Linked DNA regions of Nordella sp. HKS 07. The protein of the gene in region 1 binds, or shares a complex with, the protein of each later gene. Links are inferred from orthologs where the notes say so. Each region holds a gene or a part of one and is shown on either strand. Other genes may lie near its edges. The genes, in order: xseA and G5V57_RS18495.

Evidence for each region.
Region 2: the proteins of xseA (region 1) and G5V57_RS18495 are in contact, whole or in part, in a cryo-EM structure (PDB 8TXR), measured with the Escherichia coli proteins. The link is inferred for Nordella sp. HKS 07 from one-to-one orthologs.

Annotation. Positions count from the first base shown.
Region 1 is NZ_CP049258.1:4,635,176-4,646,152, reverse strand. What follows is about bases 2,070-4,998. They hold xseA (exodeoxyribonuclease VII large subunit), read right to left. Parts: upstream 4,284-4,998; coding sequence 2,856-4,283; downstream 2,070-2,855. Other genes in these bases: purD (phosphoribosylamine--glycine ligase), read left to right, coding at 4,927-4,998; G5V57_RS21860 (BA14K family protein), read right to left, coding at 4,353-4,802; G5V57_RS21870 (DUF2093 domain-containing protein), read right to left, coding at 2,607-2,828; G5V57_RS21875 (hypothetical protein), read left to right, coding at 2,351-2,614; G5V57_RS21880 (class II 3-deoxy-7-phosphoheptulonate synthase), read right to left, coding at 2,070-2,139. Also shown: G5V57_RS21885 (alkylphosphonate utilization protein), read left to right, coding at 357-662; more of G5V57_RS21880, read right to left, coding at 742-2,069; more of purD, read left to right, coding at 4,999-6,201; G5V57_RS21850 (adenylate/guanylate cyclase domain-containing protein), read left to right, coding at 6,198-7,367; G5V57_RS21845 (alpha/beta fold hydrolase), read left to right, coding at 7,438-8,343; G5V57_RS21840 (phosphotransferase family protein), read left to right, coding at 8,343-9,419; G5V57_RS21835 (patatin-like phospholipase family protein), read left to right, coding at 9,423-10,259; G5V57_RS21830 (FAD-binding oxidoreductase), read right to left, coding at 10,283-10,977. UniProt on the Escherichia coli protein: Bidirectionally degrades single-stranded DNA into large acid-insoluble oligonucleotides, which are then degraded further into small acid-soluble oligonucleotides.
Region 2 is NZ_CP049258.1:3,933,698-3,946,116, forward strand. The notes cover bases 1,086-4,084. They hold G5V57_RS18495 (exodeoxyribonuclease VII small subunit), read right to left. Parts: upstream 2,710-4,084; coding sequence 2,461-2,709; downstream 1,086-2,460. Other genes in these bases: G5V57_RS18485 (class I SAM-dependent methyltransferase), read right to left, coding at 1,086-1,730; G5V57_RS18490 (TlyA family RNA methyltransferase), read right to left, coding at 1,727-2,464; G5V57_RS18500 (histone deacetylase family protein), read right to left, coding at 2,699-3,673; G5V57_RS18505 (NAD(P)-dependent oxidoreductase), read right to left, coding at 3,670-4,084. Outside these bases: G5V57_RS18480 (biotin transporter BioY), read left to right, coding at 1-512; more of G5V57_RS18485, read right to left, coding at 672-1,085; more of G5V57_RS18505, read right to left, coding at 4,085-4,497; G5V57_RS18510 (L-threonylcarbamoyladenylate synthase), read left to right, coding at 4,526-5,485; G5V57_RS18515 (FAD-binding oxidoreductase), read left to right, coding at 5,482-6,897; G5V57_RS18520 (GNAT family acetyltransferase), read left to right, coding at 6,894-7,313; G5V57_RS18525 (glutathione S-transferase family protein), read left to right, coding at 7,435-8,112; G5V57_RS18530 (urease accessory protein UreD), read left to right, coding at 8,255-9,085; G5V57_RS18535 (urease subunit gamma), read left to right, coding at 9,103-9,405; G5V57_RS18540 (urease subunit beta), read left to right, coding at 9,417-9,722; ureC (urease subunit alpha), read left to right, coding at 9,722-11,434; G5V57_RS18550 (urease accessory protein UreE), read left to right, coding at 11,437-11,883; G5V57_RS18555 (urease accessory protein UreF), read left to right, coding at 11,873-12,419. UniProt on the Escherichia coli protein: Bidirectionally degrades single-stranded DNA into large acid-insoluble oligonucleotides, which are then degraded further into small acid-soluble oligonucleotides.

The DNA.
Region 1 (10,977 bases):
ATCCGGTGGGGCCTTCAAGTCCATTGCCGGCCCCCTTTCCTTCTCCCGCAAGCAAGCGGGAGAAGGTGCGCGAAGCGCGGATGAGGGGGTTAGCTCCGCTGGCGACAGCCTGCCAAAAAAGGCGGTAGTGGATTGTTGTGCTAACCAAACATGAGACGAAAAGAAGTATCCGGATGGAAAGGGACACCCTCATCCGGCCTTTGGCCACCTTCTCCCGCAAGCGGGAGAAGGGGAAAATCCGGAAGCGCCGATCTTTTCGCTCGACCGCGACATGAAACTGCGAAAGCAGTCTCTTTGCTCTCGCAGCCCCTCATAGGCTATACGCGTCTCATCGTTGAGGATTGAAAGAGCGTAAGATGACCATTGCGGATGACGACTATGTCTATGACGATGAAACCGGCGAGTGGATCACTGCCGCCGAAGCGGCGGCAAAGCGCGCCCCGGACACGGTCGAGGTCCGCGACGCCGTCGGCAATCTGCTCGCCGATGGCGACAGCGTCGTTCTCACCAAAGACCTGAAGGTCAAGGGGGCCGGCCAGACGCTGCGGCGCGGCACGGTCATCAAATCCATCCGCCTGACCGGGGACGCGCAGGAGATCGATTGCCGTCACGAGAGCATCAAGGGCCTCGTGCTACGCGCCGAATTCGTCCGCAAGCGTTAGAGCGGCGGACCGCGACGTGAGGGCAATGGAAAAATCACGGCCACCTCAGCGCATGAGGTGACCGTGATCAATGATGAGATCACTCGGCGGCTTCGGCCGACTCGTCGTCATCGGTGTGCGGACGCAGCGCCTGCTCCTTCTTGAGCTCCTCGGCGACCAGGAAAGACAGTTCCAGCGCCTGCGCCGCATTGAGGCGCGGGTCGCAGAACGTGTGGTAGCGGTCGTTCAGATCCTCGTCGGAAAGTGCGCGCACGCCACCGGTGCATTCGGTGACGTCCTTGCCGGTCATCTCGACATGGATGCCGCCGGCATGGGTGCCTTCCGCCTGATGCACCGCCATGAAACGGCGCAGTTCCGCCAGCACCTGGTCGAAGGGCCGCGTCTTGTAGCCCGAGCGCGACTTGATGGTGTTGCCATGCATCGGGTCGCAGGACCACACGACGATGCGGCCCTCGCGCTTCACCGCGCGGATGAGCTCGGGCAGATGCTTGTCCACCTTGTCGGCGCCGAAGCGGGTGATCAGCGTCATCCGGCCCGGCTCGTTGTCCGGGTTGAGGATGTCGATCAGCCGGATCAGCTCGGCGGGGCTCAGCGAGGGGCCGCATTTGAGGCCGATCGGATTCTTCACGCCGCGGCAGAACTCAACATGGGCATGGTCGGGCTGACGGGTGCGGTCGCCGATCCACATCATGTGGCCGGAGGTCGCGTACCAGTCGCCGCTGGTCGAATCGACGCGGGTCAGCGCCTGCTCATAGCCCAGCAGCAGCGCCTCATGGCTGGTGAAGAATTCGGTCGAGCGCAGCTGCGGCGCCGTGTCGGGATTGACGCCGCAGGCGCGCATGAAGCCCAGGGCCTCGGTGATGCGGTCGGCCAGCGCCTGATAGCGCTCCCAGGCCGGCCCGTCCTTGAGGAAACCCAGCGTCCATTTGTGGACATGCTCCAGATTGGCGTAGCCGCCCTGGGCGAAAGCCCTGAGCAAATTGAGGGTCGCCGCCGACTGCCGGTAGGCCATGATCTGGCGCTCGGGATCGGGGCGGCGCGCCGCCGCCGTGGCGGCATAGTCATTGACGATGTCGCCCCGATAGATCGGCAGTTCCTCGCCATTGACCGTCTCGGTCGGAGACGAGCGCGGCTTGGCGAACTGGCCGGCAATGCGGCCGACCTTCACGACGGGCTGGCTGCCGGCGAAAGTCAGGACCACCGCCATCTGCAGGAAAACGCGGAAGAAATCGCGGATATTGTCGGCCGAATGCTCGGCGAAGCTCTCGGCGCAGTCGCCGCCCTGGAGCAGGAAACCCTTGCCTTCGGAAACCTTGGCGAGCTTGCGCTTGAGCTTGCGGGCCTCGCCTGCAAAAACCAGCGGCGGATACCCTGCCAGCTGCTTCTCGACGTCCGCGAGCTTCGCGGCATCGTCATAAGCAGGCAGCTGCATGACCGGAAGGTTGCGCCATGAGCCGGGTGTCCAGGCCTTCGCCATTGTTCTCACTCCACATTCGTCTATGTGCTTCCATCGCCGCAGGCGGACAACCTCGGCGGGAAGCGTTGATTTACCAAGGTATTCTTCCCAGGGGTCCGGGGCTTATACACAGCTCGGGGAATGAGCGCCAGTTTGGCCTTCCCGGGCTTGCGAATGGATCCTTAAGCCCTGTCGGGCATCATCCCTATACAGGCTCGAACGGGATCCCGCCATGCAAGAAATTTTCGTCCAATCCCAATGGGATACGCTGCTCGCCTTCCTGAAGGAAGGCCGCCCGCCGACCTGGCTTCTCCTGGCGCTGGTCAATGGCGGCATCCTGGCGATCTGGCTCTATTCGCGCTTCAAGGGCAGAAACCGGCTCAACCCGGTGACCGTCAATCTGATGCGGTTCCTGTTCATCGCCCTCAATACGGCGGCGATATTCCGCGAGGAAACGCTCAGGCTGGCGCGGCCGTTCCTGAAGTATTTTATTTGAGATCGGTTTCGAGGAGGCGCCGGAAGGCGGCCTCGGCGGAACTATAGGCTTCCTGGCGCGCGACGCTCCAATAGGTCAATTGCTCGATCTTGATCGGCAGGCCGGTCACCGCGCACAAGACATGATCGCCCTCGCTCAACACCTGGAAATCGGCGTCGAGATAGCGGATCTTTGCCTCGCGACCGCGCGGCAGAAAGGGTTCATGCCTGTTCATGACCCGTCAAATAGCGCCTCTGGCGCGCTAGAACAATGACCCTTGTCCGCCTTCACGCGGTTTTGCGGTCCGCCCGGGCTGCGATGAGTGACCATGAGCCTGCGCCTCGATCTCGCCGTCATGGAACTCGATGCGCAGCTCCTGGCCTGGCTTCACTTGCGCCGCGGCGCTCAGGGGCTCCCGCTCGGCGCTGCGCACCAGCGCATAGCCCCTCTGCAGGACGGATTTGTAGGAGAGCGAGGTCAGAAGCTTGCCGCTCGCCGTCAAGCGCGTGCCGCGCAGCTCGATGACGCGCCGGATATCGCGGCGCAGCGTCGCGCCATGACGGGTGAGCAGCCGTGTCTGCTCGGCGAGATTGCGCCGCAACGACACCGGCGTCAGCCGGGCCGCCGCATTCTCGAAATCGCGGCGATGCAGCAAGGTATTCTTGACCAGCGCCGAGCGCAAGCGGCCCGACACGGAATCGAAACGCTGGCGCGCCAGCGCCAATATGTCGTCGGGGCGCGGCAAAGCGCGCGCGGCGGCGCGGATGCGGGTCCGCCGTTCCGTCATCAGGCGCTTCAGGCCACGCTCATGGCGGGCGGCGAGGGAAGCGACCTGCGCTAGCAGGTCGGCGCGCACCGGCACGGCGCGCTCGGCCGCCGCCGTCGGCGTCGGGGCCCGCTCATCCGCCACATGATCGATGAGGGTCCAGTCGGTCTCGTGGCCGACCGCCGCGATCAGCGGGATCGTGCTCGCCGCCACCGCACGCACAACGATCTCCTCGTTGAAACCCCAGAGATCCTCGAGACTGCCGCCGCCCCTGGCGACGATGAGCAGATCGGGCATTCTCGCCATGGCGTTGAAGCCACGTATAGCGTTGGCCACTTCGGCGGCCGAGGTCTCGCCCTGGACGCGCACCGGCCACACCATCACATGGCGGGGAAAGCGGTCGTTGAGGCGATGCAGGATGTCGCGGATCACCGCCCCTGTCGGTGAGGTCACGACCCCGATGACGCGCGGCAGAAACGGAATGGGCTTCTTGCGCGCCGCATCGAACAGGCCTTCAGCGGCCAGCTTGCGCTTGCGCTCCTCGAGCAGCGCCATGAGGGCGCCCGCCCCCGCCGGCTCCACCGCCTCGATGACGATCTGGTAGGACGACTTGCCGGGATAGGAGGTGAGCTTGCCAGTGGCGACGACCTCGAGGCCTTCCTGCAGCTTGGACTTCAGCCGCGAGAAGGTGCCGCGCCAGACCACCGCGTCGATGCGCGCCGTCTGGTCCTTCAGGCTGAAATAGCAATGGCCGGAGGAATGCGGCCCACGAAAGCCCGAAATCTCGCCGCGCACCCGCACATGTCCGAAAGTGTCCTCGAGCGTGCGCTTGAGCGCGAAGGAAATCTCGGAAACGGTGAACTCCGCGACATTGGGCTTGGCCGCCTCGCGAAGTTCACCGGTCTCTGGGTCATGATCGATCATGCCCGACACTTGCCATGTCGGGACGCCATGTCAATCGTCAGCTTTTATTTAGCGCCTGGCGTGGATGTGCTAGCGGCAGGGCAGGGTTTCACCCGAATAGGTCACATAGGTGCCGGTATCGGGATCGAAGGAGCGGTATTTGGCCGAGCAATAGCTCAACCATTCGTCGCTGCCGACTTCCGCCCGCGCGGACGGCCGCACCGTCACGGTGACGCGCTCGTCGCTTCTCGGCACGACATAGGCCATGCGGTCGGTGCGCATGCAGTCTCGATACGCACGGTCATAGGCGTCGCTATAACGTTCCTCGGCGCCGGCGCCGCCGGTGATGACCGTGTCGAGGGTTCCGATCACCACGCCGTCGATAATGCCGCGGCGCGGCGCTTCGGCAGCCGCGACGTCACGCGCATAAGCGGCACAGGATGCCGGACCAGCGGTCGCGGCGGTAGAAGTGAAACCGACGGCCAGTGCCGCAAGTGCCGCGGCTCCAAGCATAGGTTTGACCAGAGGTCGCATAAACATATCTTCCTCCTATTGCGGATCACCGCCCTCGCACGCTAACGGCTCGCCCCGCACTCCAGTTCCGAAAAAATGGACTTTTCGCCGGCCCTGAATCTCGCCATAGGACGCCCATAAGGATGCCTCAATGACGCCACTCAATGTTCTCCTCATCGGTTCCGGCGGGCGCGAGCACGCCTTGGCCTGGGCGATTTCCGCCAGCCCCCTCCTCGGCAAGCTCTTCTGCGCGCCCGGCAATCCCGGCATCGCGCGGCATGCGAGCTGCGTCGCGATCGACATTGCGGATCATGCGGCCGTCGTCGCCTTCTGCCGCGACAACGCGATCGGCTTTGTCGTCGTCGGTCCCGAGGCGCCGCTCGTGGCGGGTATCGCCGATGATCTGAGAGCCGCCGGCATCAAGGTGTTCGGCCCTTCCAAGGCAGCGGCCCAGCTCGAAGGCTCGAAAGGTTTCACCAAGGATTTCTGTGCCGAGTTCGCCATACCGACCGGCGCCTATGGTCGTTTCACCGACAAGGCCGCGGCGCTTAGCTATGCACGCGCCAAAGGCGCCCCCATCGTGATCAAGGCCGACGGGCTCGCCGCCGGCAAGGGCGTCACCGTCGCCATGACGCTCGACGAAGCGATCGCTGCGATCGACGACATCTTCGCCGGGCAGTTCGGCGCGGCGGAATGCGTGATCGAGGAATTCCTCGACGGGGAGGAGGCGAGCTTCTTCGCTCTATGCGACGGTGAACATGCCGTGGCGCTGACGGCCGCCCAGGACCACAAGCGCGTCGGCGACGGCGACACCGGACCCAATACCGGCGGCATGGGCGCCTATTCGCCGGCGCCGATCGTGACCGACGCCGTCGCGGAGCGCGTGATGGCCGAGATCATCCGCCCCACCGTCGCCGGCATGGCCAAACGCGGAACGCCGTTCAAGGGCGTGCTGTTCGCCGGCCTCATGATTGGCAGGAACGGCCCTAAGCTCATCGAATACAATGTCCGTTTCGGCGATCCCGAATGCCAGGTGATGATGCTGCGCCTCAAGGACGATATCCTTACCTTGCTGCTCGCCTCCGCCGACGGCACGCTCGATCGGGTTTCGGTGCGCTGGCGCAACGACACGGCACTTTCGGTCGTCATGGCGACCAAGGGCTATCCGGGCTCATACGGAAAAGGCAGCGAGATCCGCAATCTCGAGGCGGCCGGCGCAGGCGACGACATCGAGATCTTCCATGCGGGCACGGCGCTCAAGGACGGCAAGCTTGTCGCCAATGGTGGGCGCGTGCTCAATGTCGCGGCGCTGGGCAAGGATGCGGCGCAGGCGCAGCGGCGCGCCTATGAGGCGGTCGACCGCATCGACTGGCCGGACGGCTTCTGCCGCCGTGACATCGGCTGGCGGGCAATCCAGGGCAGATGAACGATCCCCTCACCCTGATGACCGATTTCACCCGCTGGCTGGTCGAGACAGCAGCGGAAACCCGCGACATGCGGGCCGGCGAGTTGCACCGGCTGCTCTGCGATAAGCTGGTCGCGCTCGGGATTCCCCTGTGGCGCTCCTCGCTCGGCCTCGAACTGCTCAATCCCGAGTTCGAGGGCGTCCAGCTGCGCTGGGTCGCCCATGAGGCAAGCATCGACACACTGCCGCGCGGCGGCGACTGGTCGGATTACGAGAACAGTCCGGCGCAGATCGTCGACAATACGGGCAAGCCTTATCGCCGCAAGCTCGATGCGCCGGTCACCGACCTGGCGCTGCTCGAGGATCTGCGGCGCGACGGCGCCACGGATTATCTCATCGTGCCCCTGCCTTTCCTCGACCAGCAGAGGACGGCGCATATCTCCTTCGCCAGCCAGAAGCCCGGCGGCTTCTCGGATCGCGAGATTGCCGCGCTCAGCGATGCCGCCTTGCTGCTCACGCCCTATGCCGAGCGTTTCATGTGGAGGCGCAGCAGCGACACGCTGCTCACCACCTATGTCGGGCGCCGCAGCGCCGCCAAGGTCTTCGGCGGCGCCCTCGACCGCGGCAAGGCGGAAATAATCACCGCCACCATCCTGATCGCCGACATGCGCGGCTTCACGCAATATTCCGACACGCGCCCGATCGGCAATGTGCTGTCGACGCTGAACGACTTCTTCGATGCGCTGGTGGCGGCGATCGAGGCGCAAGGCGGCGAGGTGCTGAAATTCATCGGCGACGCGCTGCTCGCGATCTTTCCGGCGAATGACGGACAGCCGGTGCCGACCGCCCCCGCCATCGCCGCCGCCCTCGACATCAGACACAGGATCGCGGCGCTCAATGTGGAACGGACGACAGCCAGCCGCACCCAAATACGCTTCGGCCTGGCGCTCGACGCCGGCGAGATCGCCTATGGCAATATCGGCAGCCGGACACGGCTCGATTTCACCGCCATCGGCCCGGCGATCAACCGGGCGAGCCGCCTGATCGAGCTCGCCAAGCGGCTCGACCGCGACATCGTCGTCTCCGAAAGCTTCGCCGGCGCGGCGCAAGGTTTCGACTTCCAGAATCTCGGCCATCATCGCGTGCGCGACATCGCCGAAACCCAACCTGTCTTCGCCATCGCCTGACCGCGATCTAGAGGCTTGAGCCCAGGCCCGCATTTGGCGAGAATACCTCGCATCTGTCCGGGAGCGCGCCATGTCGGATCTCTTTCCAAATACGCGGGAATATCGCCACCGAAGCGGGGAGGCGGAGATCTTCGCGCGCATCGGCGGCGAAGGCCCGCCTTTGCTGCTTCTGCACGGCTATCCGCAGACCCATGCAATGTGGCACGCGGTGGCGCCCACCCTCATGGCGCAATTCACCTGCATTATGCCCGATCTGCGCGGCTACGGCCTCTCCTCCTGCCCCGCCAATGCGCCCGGCAACCGCCCCTACTCCAAACGCGTGATGGCGGACGACATGCTGGCGCTGATGCGCGATCTCGGCCATGAACGCTTCGCCGTCGTCGCTCATGACCGCGGCGCCCGTGTCGGCTACCGCCTGGCCCTCGATCATGCCGCGCCCGTCAAAAGCCTCAGCCTTCTCGACATCATGTCGACCTATGACATGTGGCACGGCTTCTCCGTGCCGCTCGCCATGAAGGCCTATCACTGGCTGTTCCTGGCGCAGCCGCATCCGCTCCCTGAGATGCTGATCGAGACGGCGCCCATCGCCTTCCTCGACTACACGCTGGCGCGCTGGACCAAGGCCAAGGATCTATCCGCCTTCGCGCCTGCGGCACTCGCCGAATACCGGCTGCATTTCTCGACGCCCGAGCATATCCATGCCACTTGCAACGACTATCGCGCCGGCCAGAGCATCGATCTGGCCGATGACGAGGCGGACGCGGCAGCGGGCCGCAAGATGTCCTGCCCGCTTCAGGTCCTGTGGGGCGACAGCGGCATTCCGGGCGACATGAACGATCCCTCCGCGTCATGGCGGCGCTGGGCAGACCGGATCGAAACAGGGATCGTCGCTTCAGGCCACTTCCTGCCCGAAGAGAACCCGCAAGCGACGCTCGACCATCTGCTGCCATTCCTCACCCGGACGGCCCGCTTGTGATGGCGCGGGAGCTCGACCGCCAGTCGGCCTTTTCGGGCACGCGCCCGGCGACTGACGAGATCGACGGGGACAGGCTTGCCCGCTATCTGGCCGATCATGTCGCTGGCTTTCGCGGCCCTCTCGGCCTCGCCCGCTTCAAAGGCGGGCAATCCAATCCGACCTATCTGCTGACAGCGGAAAGCGGGCGCTATGTGCTCAGACGCAAGCCGGCGGGCAAACTTCTGCCGTCGGCCCATGCGATCGAGCGCGAATACCGCGTCACCACAGCTCTTGCGACAGAGGATTTCCCGGTAGCGCTTCCACTACATTATTGTGCCGATCCCGGCGTCATCGGCACTGAATTCTATGTCATGGCTCATGTGGCGGGCCGGGTCTTCTGGGAGCCCTGGGCGCCGGGCCTCGCCGGCAGCGAGCGGGCACAGCTGTTCTCGACGCTCAACCGGACGATCGCGCGTCTCCACAGTGTCGACCCCAATTCGCTCGGCCTCGCCGATTTCGGCAAGGGCGAAGGTTATGTGACACGCCAGATCAAGCGCTGGTCGGAACAATATCGGACCTCGCAGAGCGAACCCATCGAAGAGATGGACCGGCTCACCGCCTGGCTTCCCCAGGCCTGTCCGGCGCAGTCCACCACGTCTATCGTCCATGGCGACTTCCGCCTCGACAATTGCATCATCGCTCCCGATGGGCCGCGCATGGCCGCGGTGCTCGACTGGGAGCTGGCGACGCTGGGCGATCCCCTCGCCGACTACACCTACCATCTTATGATGTGGTGGATGCCGCGCTCCGAGCGTGGCGCCGGCGTCGGCTCGCTCTTGGGCCACGAGCAGGAGCCTGGAATTCCGGCGATCGACGCCTATATCCAGGAGTACTGCGCAATGACCGGACGCGACGGTATTCCCCATATCGATGTCTATCTCTCCTATAATTTCTTCCGCATCGCCGCCATCCTGCAGGGCATTGTCGGGCGGGTGCGCGACGGCACCGCGGCGAACCGGAATGCCGCCCTTATGGCGAGCGAAATCCGCCCCTTGGCCCAGACGGCCTGGCGTTTCGCCGAGCAGGCGGGCGCCTGAGCGATGAGCACGCCCCGCATAGGCCTGGCTTTGGGCGGTGGTGCCGCGCGGGGCCTCGCCCATATCCCCATGCTCGAAGTCTTCGACGAAATGGGGCTCAGACCTTCGATCATCGCCGGCTCCAGTTTCGGCGCGCTGATCGGGGCCGCCTATGCCTCAGGCATTCCCGCCAAGGAGATCGGCGATCATGCCCGCCAGATCCTCGTCAACCGGGTGCAGGCGGCCAAATATCTGTTCGGCGTCAGAGGCGCGAGGCTCAGCGATCTGCTCAAGCGCCGCAGCTTCACCTCGCTCCTGATCGACGGCGAGCAATTGGCGAGCTTCATCTTTCCCGATGGCGTGGCCCAGCGGGTCGAGGATACGCAGATTCCGCTGCGCATCGTCACCACCGATTTCAACGAGCGCCGCGAACATGTGATTTCATCAGGCCCGCTCTGTCAGGCGGTCGCGGCGTCGATCGCCATACCGGGCCTCATCTCCGCTCCCCTCATCAATGGGCGACTTTTTGTCGATGGCGGCATCACCAATCCGGTGCCCTTCGACCATGTGCGGGAAGGCAGCGACATCACCGTCGCCATCGACGTCACGGGCAAGATGCGCGAGCCCCGGCGTGGCCATCACACCAACATGGAGCTCGCCATCGGCTCCATGCTCATCATGTTCCACCAGATCGCGACCCTGCGCCGCCAGCAGAACCCGCCCGACATCTACATCACGCCGCCGATCGAGCGCTATGTCGCCAACGACTTCTTCCGCATCACCGAGATGATCAAGGAGGCCTCGAAGGCCAAGGACGAGCTCAAGCGCGCGCTGGAAATGCGAATCGAAAGAATCACTTGAGCCCGATTTGTTGAGACGTTGATTCAGCCGGCCTTCAGAAGTGGTTGAGTTGCAAGGCCGGGGTGATGGAAGAGACAGGCCGGATCGAACTTGCGCCGCAATCCCTTGAGCCGCTCGCAGGCCGCGGGCGAGAAGGAGCCGTGCGCTCTCTCGGGCCGCTCGAGATCCGCTTCGCCGACATAGTGGCCGAGCGACACCGGCGCCAGGCGGTCGCTCGTATTGCGCAGCCAGGCGACGTTCTCCGCATCGGCACCGGGGTCGCGCCAGATCGCATAGGCGCAGCTGAAAGCCGGGCCGACCCGCGAAAACGCGCCGTCGGGCATGATGTCGGGGCTGAACGGCGGCAGTACCACCGCCAGAGCGAAGGATTCCGGCGACGGGGCGATCGCCACCGCCTCGGCCATCCGCTTCATGAGCATGGCCGGATCGTCCGACCAATTGGTGTCGGCGACAAAGCGCGCACCTTCGGGAAAGAACTGCCCGATGATCCGATAGAGCACATCGAAGGGGGTTTCGAGCGCCAGCTTAATGTCGAGCGGATCTTCCGGCGCGCCGGTCTCGATGATCGCCAAAGTCTCGCCGGCCTCCTCCTCCGTTTCAGCGAAGATCGTCGCCACGGCGGTCAGCACCTTTTCCGAGCGGCCGGCCAAGGGCGGCGGTGCTGAGGACATGACGGCGGTGAACTCGACGTTACGCGGCACGCGCCGCATCGTCCGGC
Region 2 (12,419 bases), 710 kb from region 1 along the record:
AGCAGGCGCTTCTCGTCGTGCTGGGCAGCCTCTTCATCGCTGCTTGCGCTCAGGTCACCATCTACCTGCCGCTCGTGCCGGTGACGCTGCAGACCTTCGCCGTTCTCACTATCGGCGCTGCTTTCGGCATGCGTCTCGGCGCCGCGACAGTGGTGCTCTACCTGATCCAGGGCGCAATCGGTCTGCCGGTCTTCGCCGAGTTCCGTTCGGGCATTCCCGTTCTGCTCGGACCGACCGGTGGCTATCTCATCGGCTTCGTCCTCGCCGCCGCCGTGGTCGGCTGGTTCGCCGAGCGGGGCTATGACCGCCGCGTGCTCACCATGTTCGGCGTAATGATGCTCGGCGCCGCAGTCCTCTATATTCCGGGCCTTCTCTGGCTTGGCCAGATGTTCACCGGCTTCGACAAAGTGCTCGAGCTCGGTCTCTATCCCTTCCTCTGGGGCGACATGCTGAAGGCGGCATTGGCCGCGGTGGCGTTCCCGGCTGCCTGGAGTTTCTTCTCCAAGCGCTGACGCAGCACACTGTCGCTGATCGATCGAGGCGCGGGGAACATCTCCCGCGCCTTTTTGATATGGTCAGGGCGCAAATCGTGAGTTCCGCGCCATTCTCTTTCTAACCTTGTCGAGCGTGGTGTTTTTGAAACGAGAAATAGATCTTCCAAGTTTTCCCTGTTAATTCGCTGTATCTGCGCGGCCTTGAACTGGCGCTTTCGTCGCCGTCACCAGCTTCGATAGGAAGACGGGCTCGGCGCTGACATTCGTGAAACCCGCATCGCCGAAGATCCGGCTCAGATCCTCGCGCAGATAGGAAGAATAATAGGGCTCATGAAAGTTCGCCGGAAAGGCCTCGAGCATCGCGTCGACCTCAGGCGTGTCGCCGGTTTGCAGCGAATCCATGAAGACCAGCAGCCCCCCTGGTTTCAGGACACGCGCGAACTCCTTGGCGATCTCGCGGCGGATGAGCGGCGGTACTTCATGGAAGAGAAAGATCGAGGTGACGATGTCGAAGGAGGCGTCGGCGAAGGGCAGCGCCTCGGCCGCGGCTTGCTGGAAGCCGATCTTGTAAGGCCGAACGTGGCCGCGGGCCTCGTCGAGATAGGCCTCCGAGAGATCGCTGGCAGTGACGGCGAGGCGCGGAAAGGCCTCCTTGGCGAAGCGGGCAAAGCGTCCCGTGCCGCAGGCCACATCGAGGAGCGCCATCCGGCGCTGGTCCTTGTGGCGCAGATGCCGGGCGATCGGCACCAGGCACTGTCGGCGCATGGCATTGGCAGTGCCGGAGAACAGCACCTCGACCTGCGTGTCGTAGAGCTTCGCTGATTCTTCGGTCAGATAGCCGCCGGTCTGGAAGTGGAAATTCTGCAGGAAATAAGCGGGGAATTTCTCAACGAGTTCGGGCGAGTAGACTTCCGCGCTTCCACCTTGCGCCTTTCGCTCGGCGGCGCGCGGCAGATCAGCAAAGTAACGCCGGCTTGCTTCGACGACTTGGTGCAGGTTGCCATCATGATCGCGCGGCATCGGGTAATATCCCTTGCCGACATTGGCAAGATCGCGGGCGAAGAGCTCGCCCATTCGGGCGAAGATGTAGTCGCGCCCAGGCCCTCTGCCGCTGGGCCTATGCTCCTGTGCGGGCCTGGAGTCGCGGAAGCGGCGCGAGGCTATGTAATGCCCCATATACCAGGCGACGCGGGCGCCCTGTCTGCCGGCATATTCGAGGCTATGGAGGGGAGTCATCCGGTCTTCTCCGCCGCGATCAGATATTCGGTATTGCCGCTGCCGCCTTGGAGGGGCGACGGTATCAAGCCTATTCGAACCCAGCCCTGGTCCTCAAGCCAAGACGAGATATTGTCGCAAATCCGCTGACGCAACGTCTCGTCCTTCACGATGCCGTCCTTGCCGACCGCCTCGCGGCCGGCCTCGAATTGCGGCTTGATCAGCGCCACCAGCCTCGCCCCGGCCGTGGCGAGACCGAGCGCCGCCGGCAGTGCGAGTTTCAGCGAAATGAAGCTCACATCGCAAACGATGAAGTGAAGCGGCGCCTTGACATGATCCGCGGCGAGATCCCGGGCATTGAGGCCTTCCCACAAAGTGACGCGCGGATCGTCGCGCAAGGACGAAGCAAACTGATCATGGCCGACGTCAATGGCGGTGACATGGGCGGCACCCCGCTCTAGCAGGACTTCGGTAAAGCCGCCGGTCGAGGCACCAATGTCGAGACAGTTGAGGCCTTGCGGCGAGAGCGCGAAGTGATCGAGCGCGTGCTTGAGCTTGAGGGCCGAGCGCGCCACATATTGGCGCGCTTCGTCCGCCAGGGTAATGACGGCGTCCGCCGCTATCGGCTGCGCCGGCTTGGTGGCGATCGAGCCGTCGATGCTTACCGTGCCGCGCTTGATCGCATCGCGGGCGCGGGAGCGCGTGGGATAGAGCCCGCGCGCCACCAGCGCCTCATCGAGCCTCTCCCGGCTCACCCCGCGTCCAGTGGTTCCGTGCCGGAAGGCGTGCCATCCGCCTTGAGCGTGATCTTCTCGATGCGCGCCTCGGCATCCTTGAGCAGTTTCTCGCAGTGCTTCTTGAGCGCTTCGCCGCGCTCATAGATGGCGATCGAGGCTTCGAGATCGACCTTGCCGGATTCGAGCTTCTCGACAATATCCTCAAGCTCGGCCAGCGCCGTCTCGAAATTCATGCCCGCGATCGGGCTCTTCTCATTCGCCATCTGCATCGTCCTCATGATCAAATAGTGTCGGCTCGCCGCTGCCCCGGATCAGCGCCTGGACATGGACGGCGACCGAAGCGGCCAGCGCGCGTATGTCATAGCCGCCCTCGAGCACCGATACAACGCGGCCCTCGGCATGTTTATCGGCGATGTCCATGAGATTGAGCGTGGCCCAGACGAAATCCTCCTCGGTAAGATTGAGTCCGCCCAGGGGATCCTGGAGGTGCGCATCGAAGCCCGCCGAGATGACGACGAGGTCGGGTCCGAAGGCGTCGAGGGCGGGCAATATCGCCGTACTCATGGCGGACCGGAACTGCGGCCCGCCATCGCCATCCTGCAAGGGCGCGTTGAAGATGTTGCCGACGCCGGTTTCCGAGGCGGCACCCGTGCCGGGATAAAGAGGCATCTGATGCGTCGAGCCATAAAAGAGATCGCCGTCGGCCCAGAAAATGTCCTGCGTGCCATTGCCGTGATGAACGTCGAAATCGACAACCGCGACGCGCTCGGCGTCGTAACGCTGGCGGGCATAGAGGGCAGCGATGGCGGCATTGTTGAAGAGGCAGAAGCCCATGGCGCGGCGCGCTTCGGCATGGTGCCCCGGCGGGCGCATGGCGCAAAAGACATTGTCGGCCTCGCCAGTGAAGACCGCATCAACCCCGGCGACCGCAGCGCCGGCACCTCGTAGCGCGGCCTCGAGGGTACCGGGCGACATGAAAGTATCCATGTCGATCTGGGCGTAGCCCTGGTCCGGCGAGGTCTCGCGGATCAGGTTCAGATATCCGTCGGGATGGGCGCGGATGATATCCTCGTCGCGCGCCAAGGGCGCCTGCTTGCGCCGCAATGGTTTGAAATGCGTATGTGAGAGGATCTGATTGATGGCTTTGATGCGGTCGACCCGTTCGGGATGGCCTGGCGGGTTCTCATGAGCGAGGCTCGAATGATGGTGCAGCAGCAGGGTCGTCATGATGTCTGGCTTACGAACAAATCGGGCTGGAGGTCAACCGAGGCGGAATTGTTGTAGCGATCGAGATCGGTCACACCATGGGCGGCAAGCACCTCGTCATCGATGAGGAAATGCCCGCTGAAATCCACCGGTTTCGTCAAAATGAGATGAGCGGCATCCGCCATGATCTCGGGTTTGCGCGAGCGCCGCATCATCTCTTCGCCGCCGACGATGTTGCGGATCGCCGCGGTGGCGATGGTGGTGCGTGGCCACAGCGCATTGACGGCGACGCGCCCGCGATATTCCTCCGCCAGGCCCAAAGTGGCGAGACTCATGGCATATTTCGCCATCGTATAGGCGAGATGCGGCGCGAACCACGTGGGGTCGAGATTGATCGGCGGCGCCAGGGTGAGGATGTGCGGACGGGCCGATTTGAGGAGATGCGGCAGGCACAGCTTCGAGACCAGGAACGTTCCGCGCCCATTGACCGCCTGCATCAGGTCATAGCGCTTCATATCGGTGGCGAGCGTGTCGGTGAGCGCGATGGCGGATGCATTGTTCACGCATATATCTATGCCGCCGAAGCGCTTGAGGGTTGCGTCTACCGCAGCCTGGACCTGCGCATCGTCGCGGATATCGGTCTGGATCGGCAGGGCCTGGCCGCCGGCTGCCTCTATGGCTTCGGCGGCGCTGTGAATGGTGCCATCGAGCTTGGGATGCGGCCTGACTGTCTTGGCGGCGACGGCGATATTCGCCCCGTCGCGTGCCGCCCTGAGCGCGATGGCGAGGCCGATGCCGCGCGAAGCGCCGGTGACAAAAAGGGTGAGACCTTTCAGTGACGTCATCCTTCCTTAGCTGCTATAGAGACCCTCCTTGAATTGCAACCGGGAAACTCCTCTGACCCAATCCGTCACCTTGGCCGCCGAGGCTTTGATCGAAGGCAAGCTTGTCGCCTTCCCGACCGAGACCGTCTATGGGCTCGGTGCCGATGCGACGCAGGACAAGGCCGTCGCCCAGGTCTTCGCCGCCAAGGGCCGGCCGGCCTTCAACCCGTTGATCGTGCATGTATCGTCGCTTGAGGAGGCCGCGGCGCTGGGCGAGTTCAATGCCGAGGCGAGCGAGCTCGGCCAGCTGTTCTGGCCGGGACCGCTGACCCTGGTCGTGCCGCGCCGTCAAGGCTGCCCCGTATCGTTGCTCGCTTCGGCGGGCCTAGGCAGTCTTGCCATCAGGGTGCCGAAGCATCCCGTGGCGCAAGCTTTGCTCAAGGCGGTGCGCCGGCCGGTGGTGGCGCCCAGCGCCAATCCCTCGGGCCGCATCAGCCCGACTACGGCTGCGCATGTGCACGCCGGGCTCGGCGACAAGGTCAGCGTGATCCTCGATGGTGGACCTTCGGCCATCGGGCTCGAATCGACCATCATCGGCTTCCTTGACGGACGGCCGAGCCTGTTGCGTCCGGGAGGCCTGGCCCGCGAGGAAATCGAGCGCGCGCTCGGCCACAAGCTTGTCTCGGGCGGAGATTCTAAGGCCCCTTCGGCTCCCGGCCAGTTGGAAAGCCACTATGCCCCGAAGGCCCATATTCGGCTCGATGCGAAGGCCGCACGGGAGGGAGAGGCTTATCTCGCCTTCGGCGAGGCTCCGGATGCTCGCTACAATCTTTCCCCTTCCGGCGATCTGCTGGAAGCGGCCGCCAATCTCTTTCGCCTGCTTCATGAAATCGACGCGACCGGTGTTGCCGCTATCGCCGTGGCGCCCATACCTCGCCACGGGCTGGGTGAGGCGATGAATGATCGGCTGAGCCGCGCGGCGGCACCTCGCCCAGCGGAGAGCGAATGACGACGAAACCCTCCCTCGAAACGCTGGCCCGCCTTGCGGCAGTGGTCGGCGACAAATATGCCATCACCGATCCCGCCGCGATGGCCGCCTATATGACGGAATGGCGCGAGATCTGGATCGGCAAGTCGCCCTTAGTGCTGCGGCCTGCCTCGACTGAGGAAGTCTCCAGGATATTGGCGATCGCCAATGAGACGGACACCGCAATCGTACCGCAGAGCGGCAATACCGGCCTCGTCGGCGGGCAGATTCCCTTCGAGACCGGCGATGAGGTGCTGCTGTCGCTCGACCGCATGACGCGCATCCGCAATGTCGATCCGCTCAACAACAGCATTACCGTCGATGCCGGTGTGACGCTTCAGACGGTCCAGGGCGAGGCGGAAAAGGCCGGACGTTTCTTTCCGTTGAGCCTGGAATCGGAAGGATCCTGCCGGATCGGCGGGAATCTCTCGACCAATGCCGGCGGCCTCGGTGTCCTCGCCTATGGCAATACCCGCGACCTGTGCCTGGGGCTCGAAGTCGTTCTCGCCGACGGCCGCATCTGGAACGGCCTGCGCGGTCTGCGCAAGGACAATACCGGTTATGATCTGAAGAACCTTTTTATCGGCGCCGAAGGCACACTGGGCGTGATCACCGGCGCGGTGATGAAGCTGTTCCCGCTGCCGAGCGACCACGCCACCGCCTTTGTGGCATTGCCATCGGTCAAGGCGGCGCTCGATCTGCTGGCGTTGGCGCGGCAAAGAAGCGGCGGCCGGGTGACCGCGATCGAGCTGTTCCCGCGCAACGGCTTCGAGTTCACCATCAAGCATTTCGAGGTGCGCGATCCGTTCGGCGAGGCCTCGCCCTGGTATGTGCTGATCGAACTGTCGGGGGCGGGCGATCTCGCCACGCTGCTGACGGATATCCTTGGCGAAGCGGCGGAACAGGGCATCGTGAAGGATGCGACGATCGCCCAGTCGGAGACGCAGCGCAAGGATCTCTGGTTCATCCGCAAAGCCATCGTCGAAGTGCAGAAGCGCGAGGGCGGCTCGATCAAGCACGACATATCGCTGCCGATTTCCGAGCTGCCCGACTTCGTGGAAGCGGGGCTTGCGGCGATCCGCGCCTTCATGCCTGGGGCGCGGCCCATGCCTTTCGGCCATGTCGGCGACGGCAATCTGCATTTCAATGTGAGTCAACCGGTCGGCATGGACAAGGCCGCGTTCCTCGCCCAGTGGCAGGCGATGAACGACGTCGTCTTCGACGTCGTGCTGAAGCATGGTGGCTCGATCAGCGCCGAGCATGGCATTGGCCGGCTGAAGCGCGACATGATGAGCAAGATCAAATCGCCTGTCGAACTTCAGATGATGCGCGACGTGAAGAAGATCTTCGATCCCAAGGGCATTCTCAATCCGAACAAGGTGCTGCCGCCGTGATCGCCTTCCGTCCGATCGAAGACGGCGAGGTCGAGAGGCTTGTCGAGCTGTGGAAGGCCTGCGATCTGGTCCGACCCTGGAACGATGCGCGCCGCGATATCGATTTTGCGCGCGGCAAGGCGAATTCCGAAATTCTCATCGGCATTGAAGCCGGTGAGATTGTATCCTCGATTCTGGTGGGCCATGACGGCCATCGCGGCTGGTTCTATTACCTGTCGGTGGCGCCTGCGCGTCAGGGAAAGGGTCTGGGCCGCGCGACGGTCTCCGCAGCCGAGACCTGGCTCAAGGAACGCGGCGTCTGGTCGGTCAATCTGATGATCCGCACCGAGAACGCTGCCGTGCGGGACTTCTATGCGGCGCTTGGTTATGACATGCGCGATGTCATCGTGATGGGTAAGCGCGACCTCGATCGTTAAGATCTCCAATCCGCAACGGCATATGGTATGGTAGGGGCGCGGGGCGGCCTGTCTGCCATTATATGCGTTCGGGATTCAAGCCAAGACTGTGCAAACGTGCAACTCACGACGGGGAAAGCCGATGTACATTCTCTATGGAGGAGACTTCACCCGCGCACCGCTCGTTCAATGGGTGCTGGAAGAAGGGAAAATAGACTACGAGCTCAGAAAGATAGACATACTGAAGGGCGAGCACCGCTCGGCGGATTTCCTTGCCATTAATCCGGCGGGCTTGGTGCCCGTGCTGATCACCCCCGAAGGCGACGCGCTCTACGAAGTGGCCGCGTTGATGCTCTACCTGGCCGACCGGCATCAGCTCAAGGATATTTCCCCTCCCTTGACCGATCCGGACAGGGGGCTTTTTCTGTCGACGGTTCTCCATATTGCCGGCGAAATACAGCCTGAGATGAAACGCTTCCACTTTCCGCACCGTTTCTCGCTGAGGGCGGAGGACAATGCCGGCGTTCGGGACCTGGCAAAATCGCTTGTGCTTGGCCGTTTGAGCGTGATGGATACGAGGCTGGCGAAGAGGGGGCCCTATGTCCTGGGAACCCGGTTCTCTCTTGCAGATTTCTATTTGAGCTTCTGGATCGCGTATCTCGACCGCGACTATGTGTGCAATGAGTTTCCTGCGATCGCCAAGCTGTACGGCCTCGTTCGATCACGCCAGAGCACGATCCCCTATCTCGCGGAGACCGAGCGGATGGCAGAGGCCTATGCAGAGATGATAAAAAGGAAACCCGGCGGCGTCATCGCCTGACCGCACATTGCGTGCGCGGCGCCTCAGTGAGTCCATGCTCAATCCGCACTCGGACATTTATCCGCGACGCGATTGTATTGAGCAAGCGCGGCCTCGTTCGATAGGTGCTTGCGATTTTGCTCCGCTTCGATAGTTTGGACCGGTGGAACGTTCATCAGGCACAGCGTCCGCGAGGCTTCAGCGCGTCGAGGCCGAAGGCAGGCTCGCGGTCAAGCGTGCCGCGCGCGGATCGGTCATTGATCGGCTCTATCAGTCGGGTGCAGCCAAGATCCGGTTTCCGTCGCCCTCGGACAAAACCGTTTGCGAAGCGGTTCTGATCAATACCGCCGGAGGGCTGACCGGAGGCGATCGCCTGTACTGGATACTGCATGCCGGCACCGCAACGAAACTCGTCTGCACGAGCCAGGCCTGCGAACGCATTTATCGGTCGCGGGACAGCGAACCGGCGCGGCTGTCGGTCAGGATCAGCGTCGGCGATAATGCACGGCTGGACTGGCTGCCGCAGGAGACGATCCTGTTCGACGGCTGCGCGCTGGAACGCAGCTTCGATGCTGATCTGGCGCCCAGCGCGAGCCTCCTCATCGTCGAAGCTTTTGTCTTCGGGCGGACCGCAATGGGCGAGATCGTGAACCAGGCGGATGTCAAGGATCGCTGGACGGTCCGCCGTGGAGGACAGCTCGTGTTTGCGGATGCGGTGAGATTCACGGGGAATGATGTGGACAATCGTTTGCGGCGTCGCGCGGTCGCAAAGGGGGATCGTGCCTTGGCGACCGTTGCGCTCATCGCGCCCAATGCGGAGCGGTATCTGAGCCTGATACGCGAGGAGTTTCCCGATATCGCATGCTCAGCCTTTGCTGGCAAGCTTCTTGCTAGGATGACTGCGACTGGGGCTCAGGATCTTCGGAGAGTGCTTATTCCTTTGGCCGAAAAACTGTCGAATGGAAATGCATTGCCGAAAGTTTGGGCGGTTTGATCACAAAAGAGGCGGTCGTGCAGTTGACGCCACGCGAGAAGGACAAGCTTTTGATTGCCATGGCGGCGTCCGTTGCCCGCCGTCGTCTCGAGCGCGGCGTGAAGCTCAATCATCCCGAGGCCGTGGCCCTCATCACGGATTTCGTAGTCGAAGGCGCGCGTGATGGTCGCAGTGTTGCCGATCTGATGGATGCCGGCGCTCACATCATCACCCGCGAACAGGTGATGGGAGGGGTGGCGGAGATGATCGCCGATGTGCAGATAGAGGCGACCTTTCCGGATGGTACCAAGCTCGTCACCGTGCATCAGCCGATCCGATGAAGGGGGAGACAATGATACCAGGCGAAATCTTCACCGCGACCGGCGATATCGAGCTCAATGCAGGATCCGCCATAGTGATGATCAGGGTGGCCAATAGCGGCGATCGGCCGGTTCAAGTCGGCTCGCACTATCATTTCCATGAGGTCAATCCGGGTCTCGTCTTCGATCGGGACAAGGCCTATGGCCGCCGCCTCGATATTCCAGCCGGTACCGCGATACGCTTCGAGCCTGGCCAGACACGTGACGTGCCTCTGGTCCCGATAACGGGTGCGCGCCGCATATTCGGATTTCGTCAGAAAATAATGGGAGCTCTCTGATGCCGGCGCGCATTTCCCGATCATCCTATGCGCAGATGTACGGTCCGACCACTGGCGACCGCGTGCGACTGGCCGATACAGATCTCATCATCGAGGTGGAGAAAGATTTCACCTATTATGGCGAAGAGGTGAAATTCGGCGGCGGCAAGGTCATTCGCGACGGTATGGGCCAAAGTCAGCAGACGCGCAGAGAAGGCGCCGTCGACACGGTGATCACCAATGCTCTCGTTGTCGACCATTGGGGCATCGTCAAAGCCGATGTAGGCTTGAGCGATGGTCGCATAAGTGGGATCGGCAAGTCCGGCAATCCCGATACGCAGCCGAATGTTGATATTGTTATCGGGCCGGGAACCGAGGTGATCGCGGGCGAGGGACGCATTCTCACCGCGGGTGGCATGGATGCGCATATCCATTTCATCTGCCCGCAGCAGATTGAGGAAGCACTGATGTCGGGGATCACCACGATGCTGGGGGGCGGCACGGGGCCGGCACATGGCACGCTGGCAACCACCTGCACGCCAGGCGCTTGGCATATCGAGCGGATGCTCCAGGCGGTGGACGGCTCGCCGATGAATATCGGCATCTCCGCCAAAGGCAATGCATCGATGCCCGGAGCACTCGTCGAAATGATCTCGGCCGGCGCCTGCGCGCTCAAGCTGCACGAGGACTGGGGCACAACGCCGGCGGCGATCGATTGCTGCCTCACGGTTGCCGATGAGCACGATGTCCAGGTTATGATCCACACCGACACGCTCAATGAGTCGGGCTTTGTCGAGGACACCATTGCCGCCATCGACGGTCGCACCATTCACGCTTTTCACACGGAAGGCGCCGGTGGCGGTCATGCGCCCGATATCATCAAGCTCTGCGGCCTTGCCAATGTCATTCCATCCTCGACCAATCCGACCAGGCCTTACACGGTCAACACGGTCGCCGAGCATCTCGATATGCTGATGGTCTGCCATCACCTCGATGCGCGCATCTCTGAAGACATCGCTTTCGCTGAAAGCCGTATCCGTAAAGAGACGATCGCGGCGGAAGACATTCTGCATGACATGGGCGCTTTTTCGATCATCTCCTCCGACAGCCAGGCTATGGGGAGGGTCGGCGAGGTTATCATCCGAACCTGGCAGACCGCGCACAAAATGCGCGTCCAGCGCGGCCGTCTGGCCGATGAGAACGGCGATAACGACAATTACCGAGTCAGGCGCTATATCGCAAAATACACGATCAATCCGGCGATCGCGCATGGGATCGCCCGGCATGTGGGTTCCATCGAGGCGGGCAAACGTGCCGACCTTGTCTTGTGGTCGCCTCCCTTTTTTGGGGTCAAGCCGGACTTGGTGCTCGTCGGCGGCATGATCGCCGCCGCGCCCATGGGGGATCCCAACGCATCCATACCCACGCCGCAGCCGGTGCATTATCGCCCTATGTTCGGGAGTTTCGGCAGGGCGGCGGCGAGGAGCGCGGTGAACTTCGTCTCGAAGGCGGCGCTGGGCCAAAGTGTCGGTGAACGCTATGGCTTGGCGAAGAAGCTGATCGCGGTTGACAACACGCGGTACGGGCTAGGCAAATCCGCGATGATTCACAATGCGGTCACTCCCCGGATCGAAGTCGATCCCGAGACTTATGAAGTGCGTGCCGACGGCGAGTTGCTGACCTGCGAGCCGGCGCAGGTGCTGCCTATGACGCAACGCTACTTCCTGTTCTGACCATGCGTGCGCTGGAGATCCAAAGACACGGAACATGGGCGGGCCCGCCGTCCGATCGTATCACGCTCGATTTTGATGATCGCTGCCGGCGCCGTATTGCCATGAAGAGCGACGGCGGCTTGAGTTTCCTTCTCGATCTCGCGGCGCCACCCTATTTGCGGGAAGGCGATGCGGTGGTTCTCGAAGACGGACGTCTGGTCGAAGTCCGGGTCAAGAGCGAAGAGCTTGCCGAGATTCGCGGCCGTGACCCTTGGCATCTGACCACCCTCGCCTGGCATCTGGGAAACCGGCACCTCGCCGCGCAGATCGAGGCGGATCGCATTCTCATCCGCCACGATCCTGTGGTCGCCCATATGCTGGAGCATCAGGGCGCCAGGGTGACGCGTGTGCGGGAGCCGTTCAGTCCGGAAGGCGGTGCCTATTTGGCGCATCATGGTCATGAGCACTGAAACCCTGACTTTGGTGCGGCTGATGACGTGGCTGTCGCCTTCATTTCCGATCGGAGCCTTCAGCTATTCGCACGGCCTGGAACAGGCTGTTCATCAGGGCATCATCGCTTCGCGGAATGACCTCGCAGAGTGGATCGAGGATATGATCTCGCATGGCAGCCTTTGGAATGACGCCGTGCTGCTCGCTGAAGCCTGGCACGCGACCGTTGACGGCGACTTGCGGCGGTTGCGTCAGGTCGCGCAGTGGGGCGAGGCGATGGCGGTCAGCGCAGAGCGTCATTTGGAAACCATGGAGCAAGGACGTTCATTCCTCAAGGCGGCGCGGGCCTGGGGTAATACGCCTGGCGACTGCTCGCAGATGCCCTACCCGGTGGCAGTTGGGGGCGTCGCGGCACGCCTGAAGGCAAGCTTGGAAAATGCCTGCACAGCGCATCTCCAGGCCTGTGCAGGCAATCTCATCTCGGCCGGAGTGCGCCTCATTCCGCTCGGTCAAACGGAGGGAACGTTGATCATGGCAGGTCTGGAAGACCTGATCG